Regions from separate parts of the Sphingobacterium sp. 1.A.5 genome, predicted to be linked through region 2. Evidence: riboswitches for the same ligand, from Rfam matches in the RefSeq annotation. Region 2 holds a riboswitch; each other region holds the start of a gene.

Region 1 (4,162 bases), on a different contig from region 2:
TATGTATAACCAGAGGTAGCATATTTCTCATTGAAGATATTGTTGACCATTAAGTTGAGGTCTATTTTTTCTATTCCAAATGCTGAGAAAGTATATACCGCTTGAAAATTATTGACGAAGGATGGAGCGATACTTCTGTTCTTGCCTGATGTATTATCCAAATATATTCTAGATATATATTTGCTCAAGAAACTAAAGCTCAAAGCTTCTATAGGTCTATATGTAATATTATTTGAAAGGACTACTGCGGGCGATTTTGCTATATCAGTAGACTTATGGGTAATTAGTTCATTTTTTACGACATTAAAATCTGCATCATAAACAGGTATGTGCTCTACAAAATCCTTGATTTTATTTTGGCTCAATGCTGCGGTAGCTGCCCATAAGAATTTTGGGTGTACTCTCCAGCTAGCATCTAATTCAAAGCCCAGTCTATAGCTTTTGTCCACATTGATTCGCACTGCTGATCCAACATCATTCAATGCGCCGGTAGGAATCAATTGGTCTCTATAAAGCATGGCATAAGCGTTTGCACCAAGATTGAAGTTTTCATTTCTAAACCTATACCCAGCTTCAATATCTTGCATCTTTTCGGTTTTCGGGAATTCTCCGATTGGATTCTCTACATAGTCATTTCTTGTTGGTTCTTTGCTCGCAAAAGCATAGGATGCATATAAGTTTGAATTGTCATTTAAGAAATATGTAATACCCGCTTTTGGATTTATGAAATTATGGTGGTCATCAAATTTAAAGTCTTTGATTTTGTCATCATCACCTTTACCATTGTAAACTATATTACGATATTGCAGGTCTAGATTGAAAAGCACATTTTCCAGTCTGTAATCAGCCTTGGCAAAGAAGTTGAAATCATTTTTATTTGCCTGGCTGAAATAATACTTTTCTCCTAATTGATCATCAGGAATCAAGTTAGCCCAAATCACTTCGCCATAGTGGTCGCCTTTATATTGGTTGTATGCTCCTCCAAAGGTGAAATTTAGATTGTTTGAAGGTTTATATATCAAGGAATAAGTCAAGCCATAAAAATGGTTGTCCAACCACCTCCTACGGATTAGATCGGTATTTTTGATAATCTCACCGTTTTGAAGTAAAGTATCGATTCCGTAATGAGTTAAACCATCCATTGACCTAAATTCTTCATAATAACCAGCTCCACGTGTATAATGTAGGGCAGTATTGAAGGTCATCTTTTCAGAAGGGCGATAAGAGTAGTTTAGATGCGCATGGGTTTGGGTATAATTATCTGTTTGATTGTCATAAGTATAATAGTTGTATTTGCGATCTCCATTCAAGAACCTCTCTCTTTCAGCGTCGAATAGCCATAAATTATCTGCATATTCCTCAATTCTATCTTTATTTCCGGTGAAAAGAGGTTCTGCCAATCCATACCAAGCTTGGTAAGTTTTTTCTTTCCCTGAGAATACCGTTGCTTTTAAGGTGTGCTTATCGGTGTATATTCCTCCATCTACATAGAATGATTTAAGATTTGATGATGCTCTATCTACATATCCGTCAGAGCTTATTCTTGATAAGCGTGCATTGAAGGCATATTTGTTAGCGATCAATCCTGAACCAGCTTTTAATGTATTTTTCCATGAATTATAAGATCCGAATGCGTTATTGAATTCCAGATATGGTTTTTCTTCCAATCTATCTGTTTGGAAATTGAGTGAGGCTCCAAATGCTGCGGGTCCGTTAGTTGAAGTTCCTATTCCGCGTTGGATCTGTATACTTTCTGTATTAGAAGCAAAATCGGGAAGATTTACAAAGAAAGATCCCATACTCTCGGGGTTATTTAGAGGGACTCCATTTAATGTGACATTAATTCTTTCATTGTCGGATCCTCGGATTGTCATATTGGTATATCCGATACCGGCACCAGCATCAGAACCAATGACCACTCCTGGTGTTTGGTCCAATAAATACGGTATATCCTGTCCAAGATTTTTTTTCTGGATTTCCTCTTCATTTAGTGTTTTAAATGTTGTTGCTGAGTTTTCTTTTGCACGTGTTGCAGAGACATAAACCTCCTCAAACTTAAAATCCTCATCTTTTAATTGTATGGAAAAATTAGCTACGACAGATGGATTGATTCTTGAAACTTCCGATTTATAACCGATAAAAGAAATTTTTAAGTTATAGAATTGGTCTTTCAGGTTGCTGAATTCGACGATTCCTTGATTGTTTGAAGATTTGGTTTTTCCGTCAATAGTTACGGTTGCACCTATTGCTGGGGCTCCAGAACTATCTAAAACCCTTACAGTGAAGGTTTGTTGTGCATAGCTCATGAGCGTTAGCAAACATAAGGCTATAGTAGCCCAAAGCTTGTTGAACATAATAAATTTTTTGTTTTAATGAGTTAAACTTTCTTGCTGCAAGGGGTTACAACAAGTTTTATTTAACCGCCCTTTCCCTACGCTGGCATTACCCAGATCAGGTTTGTGTTTCTTGTATGTTGTTGAAACACAGGGTATAATCTCAGCCTGTCTTTGTGTTATTAAACAAGGCACCCCTAATAGATAGGGCAAATCTAGGCTTTTGGTTGAAAAAAACAAAATTTTAATAATATTGTAACAAATTCGTAATTATTTTTTTATTAGTTAAACTGATTATAATTTTTTGTAAATTGCCTGCAATGCCCTCGATGGGTTAAATTCGCTAACTTTTAGAAAAACGGAACTTATATTTTTATGAACTATTACGCTGCTGATGTTGTGTTTCCCGTTGCCGGTCTTGCTATAAAAAAGGGGGTCGTTGCGATGGACGAAGATGGAGTTGTTAAGGGTGTTTTCAATCCAGGTGAGATAGATGAGACCCTGATAGAACAATTTAAAGGGGCGTTAATCCCAGGTTTTATTAATGCACATTGCCATTTGGAACTCTCGCATATGCTTGGTGTAGTTCCAAGAAGGACAGGTCTTCCAATCTTTCTTTCTACAGTAATCAATGAACGGGGAAATCATGAGATGAAATTGGAAGAGGCAATCGAAGCAGCTGACAAATTAATGTACGAGAATGGCATCCAAGCCGTAGGTGACCATGTGAATTCTGCAGTTACAGCAAAAATCAAAGAGACTAGCCCTATAAAATATCATACCTTTGTAGAGGTCATGGCTACTACCAAGGAGGATGTAGTTACAAGAATCGACATTGCTAAGGAAATTGAATTCCACTTTGACTATAAACATTCTTCGATTACCCCACATGCACCATATTCATGTTCCAAATTTTTGTTTAAAACTCTTAAAAGAGCAATCAGTGAGGATAATATTATCAGTATCCATAATCAAGAAAGTGATGAGGAGAACAAGCTTTTTAGATATAAAGAGGGGGAGTTCTTGGACTTTTTTGAAAAGATGGATGTGGTTATGGAGGATTTCAGGGCGCAAGCAAGAAATTCCATTCAATCTTACCTGCCTTATATACCTGCCAAGAATAAATTGATATTAGTCCATAATACCTACACGTCAATTAAGGATCTGGATTTTGTGGATAGGATGGGCAGATCTGTTTATTTCTGTTTGTGTCCCAAAGCTAATCTTTACATTGAAGATAGAATCCCAAAAATTAATAATTTCATCCTGGGAGGTCATGATATCGTTATTGGCACAGATAGTTTGGCGTCAAATGATACGTTGGATATTTTAGAGGAATTGAAAGTTATTCACCAAGAATATCCAGAATTGGATTTTAATGAAACTATCAAATGGGCTACTTTAAATGGGGCAAAAGCTTTGAATTTAGATAGCGAATTAGGTTCATTGGAAGTTGGAAAAAGACCAGGTTTATTGTTGCTTGAAGGTATGGATACCTTCAAGCTCAATCCAAAAGTTAAGGTAAGAAGAATTAGATAGTTTTTAATTCTATTTCTTCTTATACCTTTGTATTCATGAAACATTGGAATATTAAGGTTACCGGAAAGGTTCAAGGTGTTTTTTTTCGAGCATCTACGAAGGCTGTTGCTGATCAGTTGGGTGTAAAAGGTTTTGTAAAGAACTTATCCGATGGTTCAGTTTATATCGAAGCAGAAGGCGATGAATTTGCCCTTGAATCTTTGTTGGAATTTTGTGGGGAAGGTCCAGAAAAAGCTGAGGTAGACCAAGTGGATTATGAAGAATCCACAGATCTTAAGGGATTTCGGAAT
Region 2 (4,162 bases):
TCGAATTTGGAAGCGTCCGAACGGTAACCTTTTACTTTTGTTCCGAATTGTTCAAGTTCTTTTTCTAAAGATTGCCCTTTTTCTACTGATGATAGGTAAGTAAACGCCACATTTGCACCATTTTGGGCAAATACCTCAGCGATTTTACGTCCTATTCCTTTTGATGCCCCAGTGATTAAGGCTGTTTTCCCGGCTAACAATTTCATATAAATAATTATTTATGTTCAATACTATAAAGTCCACAAAAGTGGAAAATAAACTGCATAATACAAAAAATGTTGCTGAATAGAAAGGTTGCCGTGCCAAAAAAATGGGTTTGTGGTAGAATTGAATAAGTAGGAGGGGGAATATTGATAAAATCACAAATATTTGAAACGTTTCTGACAAATTTATTCGCTTAAATATAAACTGAATATTAATTTTGTATTTCATTTAAAAACCATGGGTAAGAAAACAAAGAAAACGGAAGTCGACGTTGTATTGATTGGTGGAGGTATCATGAGTGCGACGTTAGGTACGTTAATTAATGAGCTAAGTCCAGACATAAATATTGAGATTATAGAACGTTTAGATGTTGTTGCTGCAGAGAGTTCAGATGCATGGAACAACGCCGGAACAGGTCACTCGGCCCTTTGTGAATTAAACTATACACCAGAACAACCTGATGGAAGTGTAAAAATTGATAAAGCAATCAGTATTGCAGAACAATATGAAATTTCTAAGCAGTTTTGGTCTTACCTAGTCGAAAAGAATATCATTAAAAATCCAAGTCATTTTATCCGTCGTGTACCACATATGTCTGCCGTATTCGGTGAGAAGGATGTGAACTTCTTGAAGACAAGGTTTGAAACAATGACTAAGGAAAACTTATTCAAAGGTATGGAATATACTGAGGATAAGGCTTTGTTGAAGGAGTGGGTTCCATTGATGATGAATGGTCGCTCAGATGATGAAGCAGTTGCAGCTACTAAAATGGAAATCGGAACAGATGTGAATTTTGGTGCTTTAACAAAAGATTTAATCACTTACTTAGATGGAAAGGATAATATTAAATTATCCCTTAATCAAGAGGTAAAAGATATAGACCGTGAAGATGATGGTCGCTGGGAAGTAGAAGTTAAAGACCTAAAAACTGGTCAAAAACGTGAAATCTTAGCGAAATTCGTATTCATAGGTGCAGGTGGTCACTCCCTATTATTACTGGAGAAATCTGGTATTCCTGAAGCAAAAGGATACGGTGGATTCCCTGTCGGTGGCCAATGGCTGAGATGTAACAATGAGGAAATCATTAAACAACATCACGCCAAGGTATATGGAAAGGCTTCTGTTGGAGCTCCTCCAATGTCTGTGCCTCACTTGGATACTCGATATATCGATGGCAAGCAAGCCTTGTTATTTGGTCCTTACGCAGGTTTTTCGACTAAGTTCCTGAAAAAGGGTTCATATTTCGATTTGCCAGCGTCGATTAAACTTTCGAATATTCGTCCGATGCTTTCAGCAGGATTGGATAACTTACCTTTGACAAAATACTTAATTACCGAGGTTATGAAAAAGCCTCAGGATAAATTGGATTCCTTGAAACAATTTATGCCAACTGCCAAAATGGAAGACTGGGAGATTGAGAAGGCAGGTCAACGTGTTCAGGTAATTAAGAAAGATCCAAAACATGGTGGTATCTTGGAATTTGGAACTGAAGTAGTTTCTAGCGCTGATGGTTCTATTGCTGCATTGTTGGGTGCTTCACCAGGTGCTTCAACATCCGTAGCGATTATGATCAATCTGTTGAAGAGATGTTTTCCTGATCGTGCAAAATCGGACTCGTACCGTAAGAAATTGAGAGAAATGATCCCTTCATGGGGTAAGAAATTGAATGATGATCCAGCGTTATGTGAATCTACAAGAGCGCGTACATCTTCAATTCTGCAGTTAGATAAATAACATAAGAATACTTATGGGGTGCTGATATGTCCTGTCGAAGAGACGGGACATATTTTTAGGCTGAGATTATACCCAATTCCGTTTTTTTGGAATGAACCTGATCCAGGTAATGCTGGCGTAGGAATAATAAGAATCCCTTCTTTAATCTCCATAAGTGCAAATCCTAATGCATATATTTTGGAGGAAATATTACAAAACATAATTCAAGCTTTTCAAGCAACCTCATGGTTGGAGCGTTTTTCTGTGCTTTGCGGCATTGTTCAAGTCTTGCTGTCCAAGAACAATAAGGTTTCTAATTACTTCTTTGGTATCCTTGGCATCACTAGCGGTATGATGGTTTTGTTCCATGCTAAATTGTATGCAGAAATTGCATTACAGATCTATTATCTCATTATGAGCATCTATGGTTGGTGGTATTGGGTGAGTAATAGGCAAGCTAAAGAACAACCGATCACCAAGGCTTCGAAATCTGAATGGATGGTTGTACTTGGTATTGTATTTATCGGATTCTTTATTTTTTATTTCTTATTAAAAGGAATTACTGACTCTGATGTTCCAATTTGGGACGCTTGGGTAACCTCTACTGCATGGGCAGGAATGTGGCTTTTGGCAAAAAGAAAGATTGAGAACTGGATATTGTTGAATATCAGCAACTTATTTGCAATACCGTTGTTAATCCATAAAAACCTTTATCTATTTGCTGCTTTGACAACCTTTTTATTTATTGTCGCTATTTTCGGCTATCTAAAATGGCGGAAAATTATGGGGCAAGAACTTATTAAATCGCAAAATGCTTAATCAAGATACGATACAAAGAATACAAGAATTACAAGCTTCGGGAATAAAAAATAAAGCGCTTACTCGAGATCAACTGGACCTTATATATTCAAATAATTGGTTCAACCTATGGGTTCCAAAAGAATTGAATGGTTTGGAAATTCCTTTTCCTAATGGGTTGAAGCTATTGGAAGAGTTGGCATATTGGGATGGGGGACTAGCTTGGACGGTTACCTTGTGTGCCGGGGCAAATATGTTTGCCGGCTTTATCGATCCTCAATTATCAAAATTGGTTTGGCAAGATCCTAAAGTCTGTTTTGGTGGAAGTGGTCGAGTAGGAGGAAAGGCAGAATTGATAGACGATAACTATGTTATTTCTGGTTTTTGGAGTTATGCGACCGGAGCACCTCATTTAACGCACTTTACATTGAACGCAGAAATAGTCGAAAAAGGACAAGTGTTAAAAAATGACGCTGGTGAATCTGTTTATTATTCATTTTTCGTCCCTCGTGAAGATGTATTGGTGCATTATGATTGGGATACATTCGGTTTGGAATGTACGGCAAGTCATTCTTTTTCCCTAGATAAGATTCAAGTTCCGAAATCACATGCGTTTATTTTAGACCCTGCCTATAAATCATCTGATTCAGCTCTTTTTAATATTCCTTTTATGCCATTTGCAGAATTGACTTTGTTAATGAATTATACGGGTATGTTCAGGAGATTTTTGGATTTAATAGAGAAATATTATTTCGAAAAATCGAAAGATCAAGTTTGGGCGGAAAAGTTTAGTAAATCAAGATTTAGGCAGATAGATGGGATAAGGAGTGAATTTGATACAAAGGTACAGGTTTGTAAAGAATTGGCTGGTAAAATTTGGGATGATGCCTTGTTGAATAAAGTTGGGGATGAAGAGGTTTTTGCAGAAGTAGGAAGGGCTTCAAGGGAATTAGCGAAAGAGATTAGGATGAATGTGGCAGAGTTAATGCCTTTGTTAGGAATTAGAGCAGCGCAGAAGGAAAATGAGATGAATATTGTGATTCGAAATTTGTTTACGGCGAGCCAACATAGTTTGTTGAATTTGTAAAACTAATAATAACCCATACATAAATAGAAATTTATGTATGGGCATTAAATTTTATTTTTTAATCTTGTTTTCTCATTACAGGAACATAATTTCCCCAAGTTAATGCATCTCTAGCGTCTACAAGATCCACACCTGCACCATTTCTTATGATATAAAATCCTTCTTTATTGTACAGAATTGGGGTTAATATTGCTTTTGATGCCATTAGTAATGGATTTTTTGGGTCGTCTTCAATCACATATTTAGTGAAAACTACTCGTCCATCCTCTGTATAATTGGTTAATTGAAGTTCAGCACCTAACATAAAACCACCGGCTCTATTTATGAATACGATCATTCCATGTAATCTTTCCGCATCTT
Region 3 (4,162 bases), on a different contig from region 2:
GATTTACTTTATTCAAATATTCCAATACTGTTTCATCTTGTAAACCATATTTCCTGAAATGGAAAAGATCCATTCCATTTTCAAACATCTCATTTACATGATTTATTTCATTGGATATGATGCTCAATGGAGAAATTACAATGATCATAGATATATTTCCTTACCCTTTTCGATAAATTCTTGGGATTTCGCGAGCAAACCTTCTTCGGTTGCTTCCCTGATTTCTTGAGTGATTTTCATTGAACAAAATTTTGGGCCGCACATTGAGCAGAAATGAGCAACTTTTGCTGCATCTGCTGGCAGTGTTTCATCATGAAATTCTCTAGCAGTATCAGGGTCTAAGGACAAGTTGAACTGGTCTTCCCATCTAAATTCAAATCGCGCTTTGCTGAGGGCATTGTCTCTATATTGTGCTCCTGGATGGCCTTTTGCTAAATCAGCTGCATGTGCAGCAAGTTTATAGGTGATAACTCCATCCTTTACATCTTTTTTGTTTGGCAGGCCTAAGTGTTCCTTTGGAGTGACATAACACAACATGGCACAGCCATACCATCCAATCATTGCAGCTCCAATTGCAGAGGTGATATGGTCATATCCTGGAGCTATATCTGTCGTCAATGGTCCTAAAGTGTAAAATGGTGCTTCATCGCATTCTTTTAACTGTTTTTCCATGTTTTCCTTTATCATATGCATTGGGACATGACCGGGACCTTCAATCATTACCTGAACATCATGTTTCCAAGCTATTTTCGTTAGTTCTCCCAACGTTTCCAATTCGGCAAATTGTGCAGCATCATTGGCATCAGCAATAGATCCTGGCCTCAGGCCATCTCCTAAAGAAAAAGCAACATCATATTGCTTCATAATCTTACATATCTCTTCAAAGTGGGTATATAAAAAATTCTCTTTGTGGTGAAATAGGCACCATTTTGCCATGATGGAACCTCCTCTAGAAACAATTCCGGTTACCCTTTTGGCGGTAAGATGAATATATCGCAATAATACACCAGCATGAATGGTAAAATAAGAGACTCCCTGTTCAGCTTGTTCGATCAATGTATCTTTAAAAATTTCCCATGTAAGGTCCTCAGGAATTCCTTTTACTTTTTCTAATGCTTGATAGATTGGTACTGTTCCAATTGGAACTGGAGAATTTCGAATTATCCATTCTCTAGTTTCATGAATGTTCTTTCCTGTTGAAAGGTCCATTATGGTATCAGCGCCCCAGCGACAGGCCCATACAGCCTTTTCAACTTCTTCTTCGATGCTCGAACTGACTGCACTATTACCTATATTGGCATTGATTTTCACTAAGAAATTCCTGCCGATGATCATTGGTTCACTTTCGGGGTGATTAATATTGTTTGGAATGATAGCTCTACCTGCAGCAATCTCATCTCTTACAAATTCAGCTGTAATGTAAGTTGGTGTTTTTGCTCCGAAATTTTGACCAGGATGTTGTTCTGCCATTCCTTTTGTAACAGTTTCCAGTTGTTCTATCTTTTGATTCTCTCTTATAGCAACATATTCCATTTCTGGTGTAATGATTCCTTTTCTAGCATAATGTAGCTGAGTTACATTTGCCCCCTCGATAGCCCTTTTCGGTTTGTGGTTATATGAAAATCTCAGCTCATCCAATTTGGAGTCGTTCAATCTTAGGATGCCATATTCAGAACTTATATTGTCCAGGACTTCTACATCATTACGATTTAATATCCACTCTTCTCGGAGTCTATTTATTCCTTTTCGGATATCAATTGTGACGTTTTCATCTGTATAAGGACCGGAGGTGTCATAAATAGTGATTGGAGGATTAATTTCCACGGAGCCATTGGAAAGTTTTGTTGGAGTTAGCGATATTTCTCTCATCGCAACCTGTATGGGATGGATCTTTCCGGGGATAAATACTTTTTTCGAATTTGAAAATGGGTTCGTTGTTATTTCTTGTTCTTTCATGATTTTTTGTTTTAGGATTATCCACCTTGGGTTGCGGTAATGATTAGAATTGAATCGTTGTCTGCCAATGGAGTAACAGACCAGGAGTTTCTTGGAATAACTTGATTGTTAAGAGCTATAGCTACGCCATTTGTTTTGCCTTTGAGTTCCAAATGCATTAATTCTTCCAAATTGTTAATTGGAAAAGCAAAGTTTGTTAATTGATGATTGATGATTAATACCATTCCATTAAAGTTTATAAGCAATAAATATGCTTTAGGAATGGCTACATTGGATACAGGCGACCCATGAAAGACATTTTACTTTTCCCTCCGCTAGTATGATCTAGATCAGGTTGTAAGGGTAAAATCTCAGCCTGCAACAAGTGCAGACACCCCTAAAGCTTGGGCAAGTTAACTAAATGAATTAACTAAAAGAAATAATTTGTTATTTAAACTACACGTAAAAGCCTGTATGTAGTGCTGTTTACTTTAGGTTTATATGGTTTTGGGAATTCTTTTCTTTAAATTCTTTGTAGGAATTTTTTACATATACATGTAAGTCATAAGTCGTCCAATATTGAGCAGTTTCAAGGTCTGGTCTATATTCAACCATAAATTTTTCGAGTTCATCATTCTCCATTGGAATAATTTCATAAATGGAAACCTTATTGAATATTTGGTCGACCTCCATATTTTCGATTTCTTGATTCATGAACTTTTCAAATCTTCGTGCGTTTTTCCCTGCAGCACTGAATTTTTCATAAAAGAAAGTTATGGGTGAGCCTCCAAAAGGAGAAAGGAGGTACCATGGTGGTTTTCCAGAATAATGTAAGCCACCCTTAACATTGTAATCATGTTTCATGGCGTGCAATTCCTTAAATCTTGCTGCTTTTGTATTTCCCATTATGACTATTTCCTCTAATACGATAGCTTTCTTCTGAAGGTATACCAACTCTGGCAAATCGTAAGCTTCTATAGTGAGTGTATTCCAATGAGGATGGACAAACATGATACTGTCATATGGATTTGCGTCAATGTGAAATGATCCGTCAGCACCTGAATATAAGGTTTGCTTTGTTCTTTTATTAATTACTTCGATGTTTTTTAATAAAAGAGTACTATCACTGGAAAAGATAGTTCCCGGATAGCTGTACTGAATCTGAGCATATAGACCTGATGTGAATAGGAAATTAAATATGATGAAAATAATTAGTTTGAATTTCATGATATGATTTTTGGTTCCTAAAACTATATTCTAATTTAAGATTTATCGTTCAAAGATAATTGTGTGATAACTTAATTTAACAAATCCTGAGGAGAAATTATCTAGTTGCCTTATCTTTACGGCAATAACCTGGGTGAAATACATGATCCGAAACACAAAATTTGCCGTTACTGCCGCCATTTTATCTATGATCTGTGTACAGGGCGGAGCTTCCTTTGCAAAGCAATTATTTCCAGCTATAGGTCCAATAGCTACCACGGCATTGCGGATTGGACTTTCAGCAATAATTTTATATCTCATTACTAGGCCCAAACTCCATACTTTTACAAAGCAGCAATGGTTGTATTGTTCTGCTTATGGTCTTGGGATTGCTGTCATGAATTTGATTTTTTACATGGCAATTCAAAGAATACCATTGGGCCTGGGTGTAACTATTGAGTTTGTAGGGCCATTGTTTTTGGCATTTGCACTGTCTAGGAAATTGCTGGATGTTGTTTGGGCTGTTTTAGCTTGCGCAGGGATTCTCTTGATTGTCCCATGGCAAAGTAATGGTGTTGATCCTTTAGGTTTGTTATTTGCTTTGTTGGCAGGGACATTTTGGGCTGTATATATCATGATGGGGAGCAAAGTTTCAAAGATTATGGAAGGAAGACAAGCTGTTTCCGCCGGAATGATTATAGCAACCCTTTTTATCTTACCTTTTGCATTATGGGACGGAGCAATTTTGCATTTAAACCTGAGTCTATTTGGAAAAGGTCTATTGGTTGCCATTTTATCTTCAGCTTTGCCTTTTTCCTTAGATATGATTGCATTGGGTAAACTTCCTACTAAGACATTCAGTATTCTGACTAGTTTGCAACCAGCGTTTGCTGCACTTTCTGGTCTCGTATTTTTACATGAATTTTTGACCATTACACAATGGTTATCTGTCGCCTGTGTAGTTTTGGCGAGTATTGGTACAACTGTTTTTTCAAAGCGAAATGTCCAAATTCCAAAAAAT

Evidence for each region. A riboswitch is a leader RNA that binds a small molecule or an ion and turns the genes downstream of it on or off. The one in region 2 is predicted to bind thiamine pyrophosphate.
Region 1: linked by a shared signal. The riboswitch ahead of CRT24_RS07465 (TonB-dependent receptor) and the one ahead of pnuC (nicotinamide riboside transporter PnuC) in region 2 are both predicted to bind thiamine pyrophosphate.
Region 3: linked by a shared signal. The riboswitch ahead of thiS (sulfur carrier protein ThiS) and the one ahead of pnuC (nicotinamide riboside transporter PnuC) in region 2 are both predicted to bind thiamine pyrophosphate.

What each region holds. Positions count from the first base shown of each region.
Region 1 covers NZ_PEBA01000012.1:99,827-103,988, reverse strand. The annotation lists gene CRT24_RS07465 (TonB-dependent receptor) at 1-2,354, opposite strand, end outside; TPP riboswitch at 2,412-2,542, opposite strand; gene CRT24_RS07460 (amidohydrolase family protein) at 2,709-3,872, shown strand; gene CRT24_RS07455 (acylphosphatase) at 3,908-4,162, shown strand, end outside.
Region 2 covers NZ_PEBA01000056.1:165,679-169,840, reverse strand. The annotation lists gene fabG (3-oxoacyl-[acyl-carrier-protein] reductase) at 1-206, opposite strand, end outside; gene CRT24_RS16490 (malate:quinone oxidoreductase) at 442-1,938, shown strand; TPP riboswitch at 1,943-2,079, shown strand; gene pnuC (nicotinamide riboside transporter PnuC) at 2,116-2,736, shown strand; gene CRT24_RS16480 (acyl-CoA dehydrogenase) at 2,729-3,802, shown strand; gene CRT24_RS16475 (DUF4302 domain-containing protein) at 3,861-4,162, opposite strand, start outside.
Region 3 covers NZ_PEBA01000023.1:254,307-258,468, reverse strand. The annotation lists gene CRT24_RS11630 (thiamine phosphate synthase) at 1-148, opposite strand, end outside; gene thiC (phosphomethylpyrimidine synthase ThiC) at 145-1,956, opposite strand; gene thiS (sulfur carrier protein ThiS) at 1,974-2,180, opposite strand; TPP riboswitch at 2,246-2,344, opposite strand; gene CRT24_RS11615 (hypothetical protein) at 2,422-3,162, opposite strand; gene CRT24_RS11610 (DMT family transporter) at 3,305-4,162, shown strand, end outside.